DNA from 2 places in the Bradyrhizobium sp. Unk1 genome. Region 1 is predicted to be linked to the other one. Evidence: predicted binding sites of a transcription regulator. Region 1 holds the regulator's gene; the other holds the start of a gene.
What was found. The regulator LexA, encoded in region 1, represses DNA repair genes until DNA is damaged. The targets are predictions, from matches to a motif close to TGTTCNNNNTGTGTTCNG.
Positions count from the first base shown of each region.

Region 2: a site for LexA is predicted at 1,987-2,004, ahead of dinB (DNA polymerase IV). Genes of this name have one in related genera too.

Region 1 is NZ_JCAMOP010000007.1:223,631-228,821, forward strand. It holds gene AC5ZFO_RS11665 (ComEC/Rec2 family competence protein) at 1-597, shown strand, start outside; gene AC5ZFO_RS11670 (GAF domain-containing protein) at 607-1,548, opposite strand; gene AC5ZFO_RS11675 (hypothetical protein) at 1,773-2,207, opposite strand; gene lexA (transcriptional repressor LexA) at 2,853-3,554, opposite strand; gene AC5ZFO_RS11685 (molybdopterin molybdotransferase MoeA) at 3,731-4,942, opposite strand.
Region 2 is NZ_JCAMOP010000005.1:150,085-155,275, reverse strand. It holds gene ku (non-homologous end joining protein Ku) at 1-186, shown strand, start outside; gene AC5ZFO_RS08245 (metallophosphoesterase family protein) at 289-756, shown strand; gene dinB (DNA polymerase IV) at 838-1,896, opposite strand; gene AC5ZFO_RS08235 (exonuclease domain-containing protein) at 2,078-4,240, shown strand; gene AC5ZFO_RS08230 (hypothetical protein) at 4,315-4,578, opposite strand.

The sequences.
Region 1 (5,191 bases):
TTGCGCTGGGCCGGCGCGGTGGTGCTGTTAGCCGCGATCCTCTGGGGACTGTGCGCGCGGCAGCCCGATGTCCTGATCGCCGGTGACGGCCAGAGCGTCGCGGTGCGGGGCAGGGATGGACACCTGCATCTGATCAGGTCGAGCAAGGACGGTTTTCTTCTGAAGGAATGGCTCGCCGGAGACGCCGATCCGCGCGACGCCGGCAGTGCCTCACTGGCCGCCGGCGTGTCGTGCGACGAGGCCGGCTGCGTGACGCCGCTTGCCGACGGGCGCCTGGTCGCGCTGGCCTTGCGCATCGATTCATTGGCTGACGATTGCAGCCGCTCCGCGCTGGTGGTGACGGCGCGGCCGGCGCCGCCGGATTGCGCGGCGATGGTTGTCGACCGTCAGCGTCTCGCAAGGCAGGGCGCGCTGGCGTTGACGCGAAGCGGCGACGGCTTTGTGGTTCAGGCGGCGAAGGCAAGGGGAGCGGACCGTCCGTGGTCGCCGGCGGTTGCCGGCGAGGCGGATTTCGGCGCGAGCCTTGGGCCGCAGGCGGCGGCTTCCCGCAACCGCGATGCGACGCCATCGGAAGCCGACCTGCAGGCCGAGGATTGAGCGGACGGGTTACAGATACCAGGCCAGCACGGCATCGAGCCTGGCGTTGCCGATCACCGGCAGGACGACCATCTGGCTCAGTCCAGAGGCGCAGGCCTGCGAGGCCGCGGCCGAGCCGTCACGTGCGAGATCGTCGTTGAGCGCGGGCATGCCGGTGGCCCAGGCCCCGCCGATGCTGCCTTCGCCTTTGGCGATGGATTTCGTCGCATAGAGCGCGGCGAGGTCGGTCTGCGCGCTGCAATCGCCGGCGCGGAAGACCAGCGCGGAGCGGGCCTCGTCCGGGACCCAGATCTCGAAGCGTCGTGCAATCGGGGTCGCCTGCGCCGAGAGGAACGTCAGCACCCAGGTCTGATCGGTGCCGGTCCGATAGGGAACGCCGACCCCGAGATTGATTCCGACCTTGGCGGCGTCCTCCCAGCGCAGAAAACTCCTGGCATCGTACAGGTCCTTGATGACCAGCGGCAGGCCGGCTTTCCAGATGCGGCCGGGCAGGCCGAAGCCACGCGGAAATCTGGTGTGGCGGGAGTTGAATTCGAACATTTCGGCGGTGCCGTAATAGCCGTCGACGAGCGCCATCTCGTGGGAGGTTTCGGCATCGTTGTGCCAGAGCTCGATCGCGCCGACATGGGCCTCGTCGTCGCCGCAGAACAGCACCATGACGGCTTGCAGGAATTCGCCTGAAAACACCGGCACTGCCACGCCGCATGTCAGCCCGGCGGCGATGGCCTGATCGGTCCGCTTGAAATAGGAATCGGTGAATCTGGTGAGGATCACGGGGTGGCCGCTGGCCCAGGCCTTGCCGGGAAGCCCCTCGTCATATCCGAAGTGCAGATCTTCGCTCACGGCCCTGAACGCGGACAGCCCTTCGCCGTAGAGGCTGCCGCCGAATTCCAGCCGCATGCGTGTGCGGTCAGGCACCCAGAGTTCAACGACGCGAATGAAGGTCTTCATTGAACGTGTCCGCCGTCTCAAGCCGCACCAAGCATCGGCCATTTGGCTGCGGAACGGACGTTCAAAATTCAGGCAGGACAGCGCAAACTTCGTGCGGTGGGAGGCGCAACGGCTTGGTCCGCCCGAGGGAGTTTCGCGGGACACGAACGACACCATCTCGCCGGCCTCGGCCGGCGATGGCGATTTTCAATCCTGGCCCGACCTGCCGGCCGGGAATGGCTATGTCAGCCGATCGGCAGGCGGGTGATGGTCGGCCGGCTGTCGGTGATGATCTGCGGCTTGTGCTCGCGCTCGCCGAGCGGCTGGGTCACCGGTAGTTGCAGCACGGTCGCGCGCTGGCCTTCGACCAGCTGCGTCACCAGCACGGATTTGCCGTCGGGGAATTCGATCGCATCATGATGGCGATCGGGAATGTGCGGATCGATCTTGCCGAACTTGCCGACGCGCGAATTGACGGTACGCGTCCAGATCCAGCGATTGTCGTAGCGGACGTTGTCGGCGAAAGCGAGCTCCGTTCCCGGGAGCAGGCAGACCGCGACGGTCGGATCGGCTGCGGAGGCAAAGCCGCGCGTCGAGGTGCCGCGGAAGGTTGTCGTGACGACCGTCTCGCCGACTTCGGCGGGACGCGACGCGACGGCATGCAGGCTGTAGTCACACATCGGGTGCTCCTCATGCAGGGATAGCGACCCACGTCTCTCAATCGAGGCGCAGGCCTCTATCAGAGTGGAAATGTGAAAGGTTCTGCCCGGTTGTAGGCAAATCTACGGCTCGCCGCAGCAAGCCGCAATCACATTATCTTTCCCGAATCCACTAGGAACAAAGCCCGCCCCTATGCATTCTGCAGGCGCGTGTCAGCGCCCCGCAGGCGCCGACCAGCCGGAATATTGCCAGGCCGGCCGCGACGGTTGCTCGACGGCGTTGCGGGCCTTGCGGGCTCGCTCGCTCACGGCGGTGTCGTTGCGGACATGGGGTCGCGATTGTGCGGCCAAGGCTTTCGACGCCAAGGCTTTCGACGCCAAGGCTCGCGACGCCAAGGCTTGCGACGCTGATGCTGCGATCAGCGCCACAGCAACTGGGATCTGAACGATCCGGCGCATGACTTCTCCTCGAACCTGAAGGCCGCGAAGCAGGGCTGCTTCGTGCGGCGTGCCGAGGATTTACCGCCAGAGGAGGGGCCGGATAATCTGCGCGAAACCAGAAAGACTATCCAGCGGAAGCGGACAATCGTCCGCTCCAATCTCGGATCGGCGATGCCGATCTAAAGCGCGCGGGGCGCCAAATAACCGATCCCGGCGCGTCCGGTATCAGTACTTCCGGTAGAGCCCGATCAGTTTGCCCTGAATCTTCACCCGGTTGGGCGGGAGGATGCGGACCTCATAGGCTGCGTTGGCGGGCTCGAGCGCGATCGAGGCGCCGCGGCGGCGGAAGCGCTTCAGGGTTGCTTCCTCGTCGTCGATCAGCGCCACCACGATATCGCCGGTGTCGGCGCTCTCGTTGCGCTGGATCAGCGCCATGTCGCCGTCGAGAATGCCGGCCTCGACCATGGAATCACCACGCACTTCGAGCGCGTAATGTTCGCCTGAACCGAGCATGTCAGGCGGTACGCTGATGGTGTGGCTGCGGGTCTGCAAGGCCTCGATCGGCGTGCCGGCCGCGATGCGGCCCATCACGGGGACCGCCACGGGACGCTCGCCCTCATCCGCCGGCGGGCTGGAAGTCGTGCGGACCTTGCCGAGATTGCCTTCGATGACGCTCGGCGTGAAACCGCGGCGGCTGCCGGCGGCGGCCTGAAGCTCGGGCAGCTTGATCACCTCGATGGCGCGGGCCCGGTTGGGCAGGCGCCGGATGAAGCCGCGCTCCTCGAGCGCGGTGATCAGGCGATGGATGCCCGATTTCGAGCGCAGGTCGAGCGCGTCCTTCATCTCGTCGAAGGAGGGCGGCACGCCGCTTTCCTTCAGCCGCTCGCTGATGAACCGCAGGAGCTCGTATTGTTTGCGCGTTAACATCTCGACCAAAATCCCCCGGTTGATGTCGTTCGATTCCGAGACGCTGAATTCAGCAGTAAGCCGCTACATGCTCGAAACAAATCATGAACGGACACTATATGTTCGATACATGTTCCGCAACTGCTTAATTTACCGTGAACGCGACAAAGTTCGCGGAACGCACGCGAACGAAGCGATCAGACGGGCAGCCGCAAGACCTCGCAAGGCGTGCCGGCTTCGGCCTTCGGCGCGAATGGCGCGCGCACGAGAAGTGCCTGTGCCGCAGCGAGATTCGCAAGCAGCGAGGAATCCTGGTGATTGACCGGAACGGCGACGAGCGTGCCGTCGTCGCGCAGTTCGAGGCGTGCGCGCAGATAATCCTCGCGCTGGTCGTTGGCGCCGACATCGCGGCCGAGCACCGCGCGTTCGCGGCGGTGATGAATCATCGAACGGCCCGAAAGCGCGCGAATCAACGGCACCATGAACAGGAAGCCGCAAACATAGGATGACACGGGATTGCCAGGCAGGCCGATCACGCGCATCGCGCCGAGCCGCCCGTTCATCATCGGCTTGCCCGGCCGCATCGCGATCTTCCAGAACGCCATCGAGATACCTTCGTCCCTCAGCGCCTGCTGGACCAGATCGTGGTCTCCGACCGACGCGCCGCCGGTCGTGATCAGGATGTCCGCGCCGCTCTCCCGCGCGCGGCCGATGCCGGCCGTGGTGGCCGCCAGCGTGTCGGCGGCAACGCCGAGGTCGACGGTATCGGCGCCCTCGCTGCGGGCGAGCGCGTGCAGGGCGTAGCCGTTGGAATAGACGATTTGGCCGGGACCGGGCGTGGTACCCGGCATCACCAACTCGTCGCCGGTCGCGAGGATCGCGACCTTCGGGCGTCGTCGGACGGGCAATTGCGGGTAATTCATGCCGGCGGCGAGCGCGAGGTCGCGCTCGGTGAGCCTGATACCCTTGCACAGCAGCACGTCGCCTTCCGAGAAGTCGACGCCGGCGGGGCGGATGTGCCGCCCCGTTACGGCGGCTTCCTTGATGGTGATGCGCTTGCCGTCCGCGACCGTATCCTCTTGGATCACGACCGCATCAGCGCCATCGGGAACGACACCGCCGGTGAAGATACGCACGGCCTCGCCGGCGCCGACCGATCCCGCAAACGGGCGGCCCGCCGCGACCTCGCCGATCAGGGTGAGCTGGGAGTCGGTCTTCGCCGCATCGACCGCGCGCACCGCATAGCCGTCCATTGCCGACATCGCCTGCGGCGGCTGCGTGCGCCGCGCGGCGACATCGCGCGCGAGCACGCGATGGAAGGCCGCGTCGAGCGCGATCATCTCTTCAGGCAGCGGCTCTGCGCCCGCCAGCACCGCGGCGAGCGCATCGGATACCGGCATCAGGGCCACGGCGAACTCCCGCAACAAATCGAAGGACTCGGTCGGCAAGGTTCTAGCCGAGCGGAGGGCCTGAAGCAAAAGGGGCTCCCCAAAGGCGCGCGAGCCCACACTTCCATTCGGCGGCGGCCCGGCCTATCTTTCTGTCGATGACAAGACTGCTCGAAAAAGCGCTCCAGGCCGTGCGGCAGCTCCCTGCGGATAGCCAGGACGAGATTGCGCGTGCGATGCTGGCTTTGAGCGGCAACGCAGGGGAGCCTG
Region 2 (5,191 bases), on a different contig from region 1:
ATGGAGGCGCTGCGGCAGAGCGTCGGTCGGGAGGGCGCGCCGGCGAAGGCGAGCAAGCCCGCCAAGAAGCCGCGCAAGGCGGCGGCGGGTCAGAAAGAGATGTTGATGTCGATCCAAGGCAAGAAGCCGGCGAAGGAAGCAGCGGCGAAGAAGCCCGCGACGGGCCAGCGGCGGAAGTCGGCTTAGGCGACTGATGTCAGGCACTGGTGGCGCTTCAGGAAAGCGCGAATTTCCTCGATCGACCGCTGCGGCCCAACGCGCGATAGGGTGCTTCGACTGGACGCTGCGATGACCTTCACGATCGGCATCATCTCGGATACGCACGGCCTGCTTAGGCCGGAGGCTCTTCGCTTGCTGGCCCACGTCGACCACATCATTCACGGCGGCGACATCGGCGATCCCGAGATCATCACCGCGCTACGGAGAGTTGCCCCCGTCACGGCGATCAGGGGGAACGTAGACACGGGCGAGTGGGCCACCGAATTTGCCGAAACCGAGCTCGTGCGGCTCGCCGGACGGTTGTTCTACGTTCTGCACGACCGCAATGTCCTGCAGGTCGATCCCGTAGCTGAGGGCATCGATGTCATTGTTTCCGGCCACTCCCATATGCCGAATATCGCTACCGTCGATGGCGTACTCTACGTGAATCCCGGCAGCGCGGGGCGCAGACGTTTCAAGCTACCGATCGCGCTTGCGAGCCTCGAAGTCGCGCCCGACGGACTGAACCCGATCATCCACGATCTTGAAGTCGGATAGGCCGCGCCGCGCACGTCCAGCCAGGCGAAACCTTCGGCGCCGTTTCGGTCGCCGCGCTGTAAGCCGCGTCTATGGGCGGCGTCAGATAGGCAGATCGAGCTGAGGTCCAATATCGTCGTTCGCCGGCGTTTGCAGCGACGACAGCGGCACGCCCAGAAGGCGAACCGACTTCGGGAAGGGCATCTCGGCCTGCAGCAGGGCGACCGCCAAGCTCTCCAAGTTGTCCCGGCTCGATACGAAATTCGGGATCGACCGGCTCCGCGTGATGATCTCGAAATCGAAGAACTTGACCTTGAGCGTCACAGTCTTTCCCCGGTTGCCGGTGATCTCACAGTGGCGCCAGACCTTGTCGATCAGTGGCTGGAGTTCGGCCGCCATCGCGTCGAATGTCGTGAGGTCCACCGAGAACGTGTTCTCGGCGCCGATGGACTTGCGGATGCGGTTGGCGCGGACGGGACGATCGTCGACGCCGCGCGAGATCCAGTAGTAATAGGCGCCGGACTTGCCGAAGTTGGCGTTCATGAATTCGAGCGTCTGGTTGCGGATGTCCATTCCGGTGAAGATGCCGAGGCCGTTCATCTTCGCGCTCGTCGCCGGACCGATGCCGTGGAATTTGCCGACCGGCAGCGACTCCACGAACGCGGCGCCCATCTCGGGAGAGATGACGTACTGGCCGTTCGGCTTCCTGTGATCCGAAGCGAGCTTCGCGAGAAACTTGTTGTAGCTGATGCCGGCTGAAGCGTTGAGGCCCGTCTCGGCCTTGATCTTCTCGCGGATCCGCAGCGCGACGTCGCGGGCAAGGGGTATGCCCTGCAGGTTGTCGGTGACGTCGAGATAAGCCTCGTCCAGCGACAACGGTTCGATGAACGGCGTGTGCTCCGCGAAGATGTCGCGGATTTGCCGGCTGATTGCTTTGTAGACCTCGAAGCGCGGTCTAACGAAGATCAGGTCCGGACACTGCCTCTTGGCGGTGACGCACGCCATCGCAGAGCGGACCCCGAACTTGCGCGCCTCGTAGCTTGCCGCAGCTACGACGCCACGTTCCGCCGAGCCGCCGACCGCGGCCGGCTTGCCTTGAAGATCCGGATTGTTCCTCTGCTCGACCGACGCATAGAAGGCATCCATGTCGATGTGGATGATCTTGCGGTGGGAAAGGCCGGTGTCGAGTCGGCTTTCGGCCGGTGCTTTCTACGGTCCGTCCTTCGCTCCCGCCTTGACAAATAGAGCTTTCGGAACAAAAAAGGAACGATAAAACTGTGTTTGGCGGATCGTTGAGAGCAGATTCGTCGACCAGAAACGATGGGAACCCGGCGCGCGTCAAATGAAGCCTACCACGTTGCCGGTCTACTACTATCTCGACCACTTCGTCGAAATGCTCGACTTTGTCGAGAGGACGTATGGCGAGATCCTAACCGACGAGCAACGTTCGTTCACCGCGCGCTTTCGCATCCTCTCGAAGGACGCGCAGTGTCTGCTCATCCGGATGGTCAACCGGCGAGGGGCGATCTTCAATCGCGCACTCTTTAAGTACCGCGAGATAACCGACCTCGAAATCGCGGCTCGTGACTTGATCGAGTGTGGCCATGCGCGCGGCCTGCGTGCCGAGGACTATTCCGCCTTCGTACTTTGCCTGCCGAAGACCGCACTTCTCGACGGCGCCCGTGCAGCGGGGTTCGGCCGCGACGTCCTCACCTCATGGTCGAAACCGGTGCTGGCCGACTTCTTCGTTGCCGCAATTCCGTTCGATCTTGCGGCAAAACATTGCGGGGCCGGCGGCTTCATAGCGCTCGACAACACGCGGCCGATCGAATTCCTGCTGTACCTCTATTTCGGAAAGACGGTCGACGACCTCAAGAACTTCGCTCTGCGCGATCTCGGCGTCCTGCGCACGAACAGGGAGACGTCGTTCAGCGCTCGCTTTGCCGACGCCGACGAAGCTCATGCATGCTTTCACTACAGCCAAGTGCTGGACCGCATCGAGGTCCGTTCTGCCGGCATCTATGCACGGGAGGCTGCAGCGATCCTGGACGGACCCCCGCGGACGACCGAATATGCCGCCGACCTTGCGGCCCGCGCCGCGTGCCGGGTCGGGCAGTTCTTCGAGAAGCAAGGCGACAAGGATCTGGCCGAACGGCTTTATCGTTTCGGCGGCTCGGCCGATTGCCGCGAGCGCCTCGTCCGGTTGCTGTACGCGGAGGGCGACAAGGAAGCGTCTGAGAATTTGCTGCGGGACATGATCGATGATCCCGAAAGCGACGACGAGCATCTCTTCGCGACGGATTTCTACGCGCGCAAGTTCGGCGGACGGCGGACAGGTCTGTGCACTGAGTTGCTACGATCGGGGCGGACGATCGTCGTCGACGACACGCATCGCGGTAATCCCGAGGCTGGGGTGGCTGGCGTGCTGCGGCGCCTGGGCGGGCAGGTCTACTTCGCGGAGAATACGCTTTGGCACATGCTGTTCGGGCTGCTGTTCTGGGATGAGCTTTTCGAGTCCGGCCAGCTTCACAGCGGTTTCGACTGGGTTCCGCATTGCCTTCGCGACCGGACGTTCCATCGGCGGTTCGCCTCGCAGATCGACGTCAAGCTCGCGGAGATCAGATCCGGTAATGCGCTTCCGATCGTCTTGCGCACCGTCACCGCTAGATGGGGCCGACCCAATGGAGTCTTCGCTTGGGACCACGTGCAGATGGGCGCACTGCGTGCCTTGCTCGAAGGCGCCCGCGCGGACGGTTTGGCCGAGATTGTTCAGGCGATGTGCGAAGACTTTCCCCGCACGCGGGACGGTTTCCCTGATCTGATGCAAGTGCGCGACGGCAAGGTGTCTTTCGTCGAGGTCAAGGCGGAAGGCGACGCCATACGCCGCAACCAACTGACTCGCCTGCGCCAGCTGGAGAACGCCGGCATCCCGGCCAAGATCGGCCGCGTGGACTACCGGTTCGACCCGGAGCAGGACTACGTGGTCGTCGACATTGAGACCACGGGAACCTGGTCGTCTGGTGATCGCATCACCGAAATCGGTGCGGTCAAGGTCCGTAACCATCAAGTCGTCGACGAGTGGCACTCGCTTGTTAATCCGCAGCGGCCGATCCCCGCGAAGATCGTCGAACTGACCGGCATCACCAACCAGATCGTTCGGGATGCGCCCGTGTTCCACGAAGTCGCCGACAGTTTTATGGCGTTCATGGGGGACGGCATCTTCGTCGCCCACAACGTGAACTTCGACTACGGCTTCCTGTCGTACGAGTACGAACGGCTCGAACGACGCTTCCGCTTTCCGAAGCTGTGTACTTGCGTGGGAATGCGACGTCGATATCCCGGGCACAAATCGTACGGACTCGGAAAGTTGTGCGCGATCTACGACATCGAGCTCGAAGAACACCATCGCGCGCTATGCGACGCTCGGGCGGCGGCCCGGCTGTTGAACCTCATAAACAAGAAGCGCGACGACGGCATTTCGGCAGAAGCGGTGCAGGCTGCTTAGTCGCATTCCGGACAAGATCGCCTCTGCCGTCCCATACTACGGCGACGAAAGACCGAGGCCGCTAGATCAAAATGCTAGTCTGTTGGACACTCTGGGCACGTGTCGCCGATTGAGTCCAACACCTCGGCAATTGCGGCTGCGGCGGCCGCCGGCGAGACGCCGGGCGGCGGTGCCTCACAGGCGAGCTGGAACGCGCGGTCGCGGGCATGAGGATCGGCCCGATCGAGCATCCAACCGTGCTCCTCGCATTCGCGGATGGTGCCGGCATCGCTCAGCGCCAAAATGGCCCAGCCACGCAGGGTCCGTATTGCCGGCCGTCTCTCCTTCGTCATCAGCATAGAGATCACTCCTGCCGGGACGAATCCTTCCGCCCCCTCGCTCGTTCCGGGCGGTTAGCACGCAGGGATTCGCAATCGGCAGGGCTCCGGCTTGTCCACCTGTTCCGTTGTCCTGTGCAGAACGCTAGGCGACCGGGGCGGTCGTTCTTCTCCCAGTCGCCACGATCCGCAGAGTGCTGCCCTTAGCGGCAGCGCTTGCAGCTCAGTGCGCTCCTCGTCGCGTCCATCAAAGCCTCTGCGATAACGGCATGCACTCTGCGAAGGCCCTGCAAACAAAGTGGAAAGCTAACGCTGCCGAACAGGCTTGAACTGTCTCCCCGATCTGCCGCGGTATTGATTTTATGAAAGTTCTAGATCCGTAACACCGTTCTTGTGTGGCACATTCAATGAAGCAGACGGAGTTAGTTTGCTCACTCATGAGGTTTCTAACAAAACGGAGTCAGTTGGCTCACTGATAAGGTTTCTGCCAAAAGCTTATCAGTGGCTGAGGCCAAGGTTCCGCAAAATCCCTCCGTGAACAGACAGTCCCCGCGTCGGCCAAAGTGCCGAATGAACGCCCACGCCACCAACATTCCCGGAGCGCCGAGAGGTCTCGGCGAGGGACTGTGGGCTC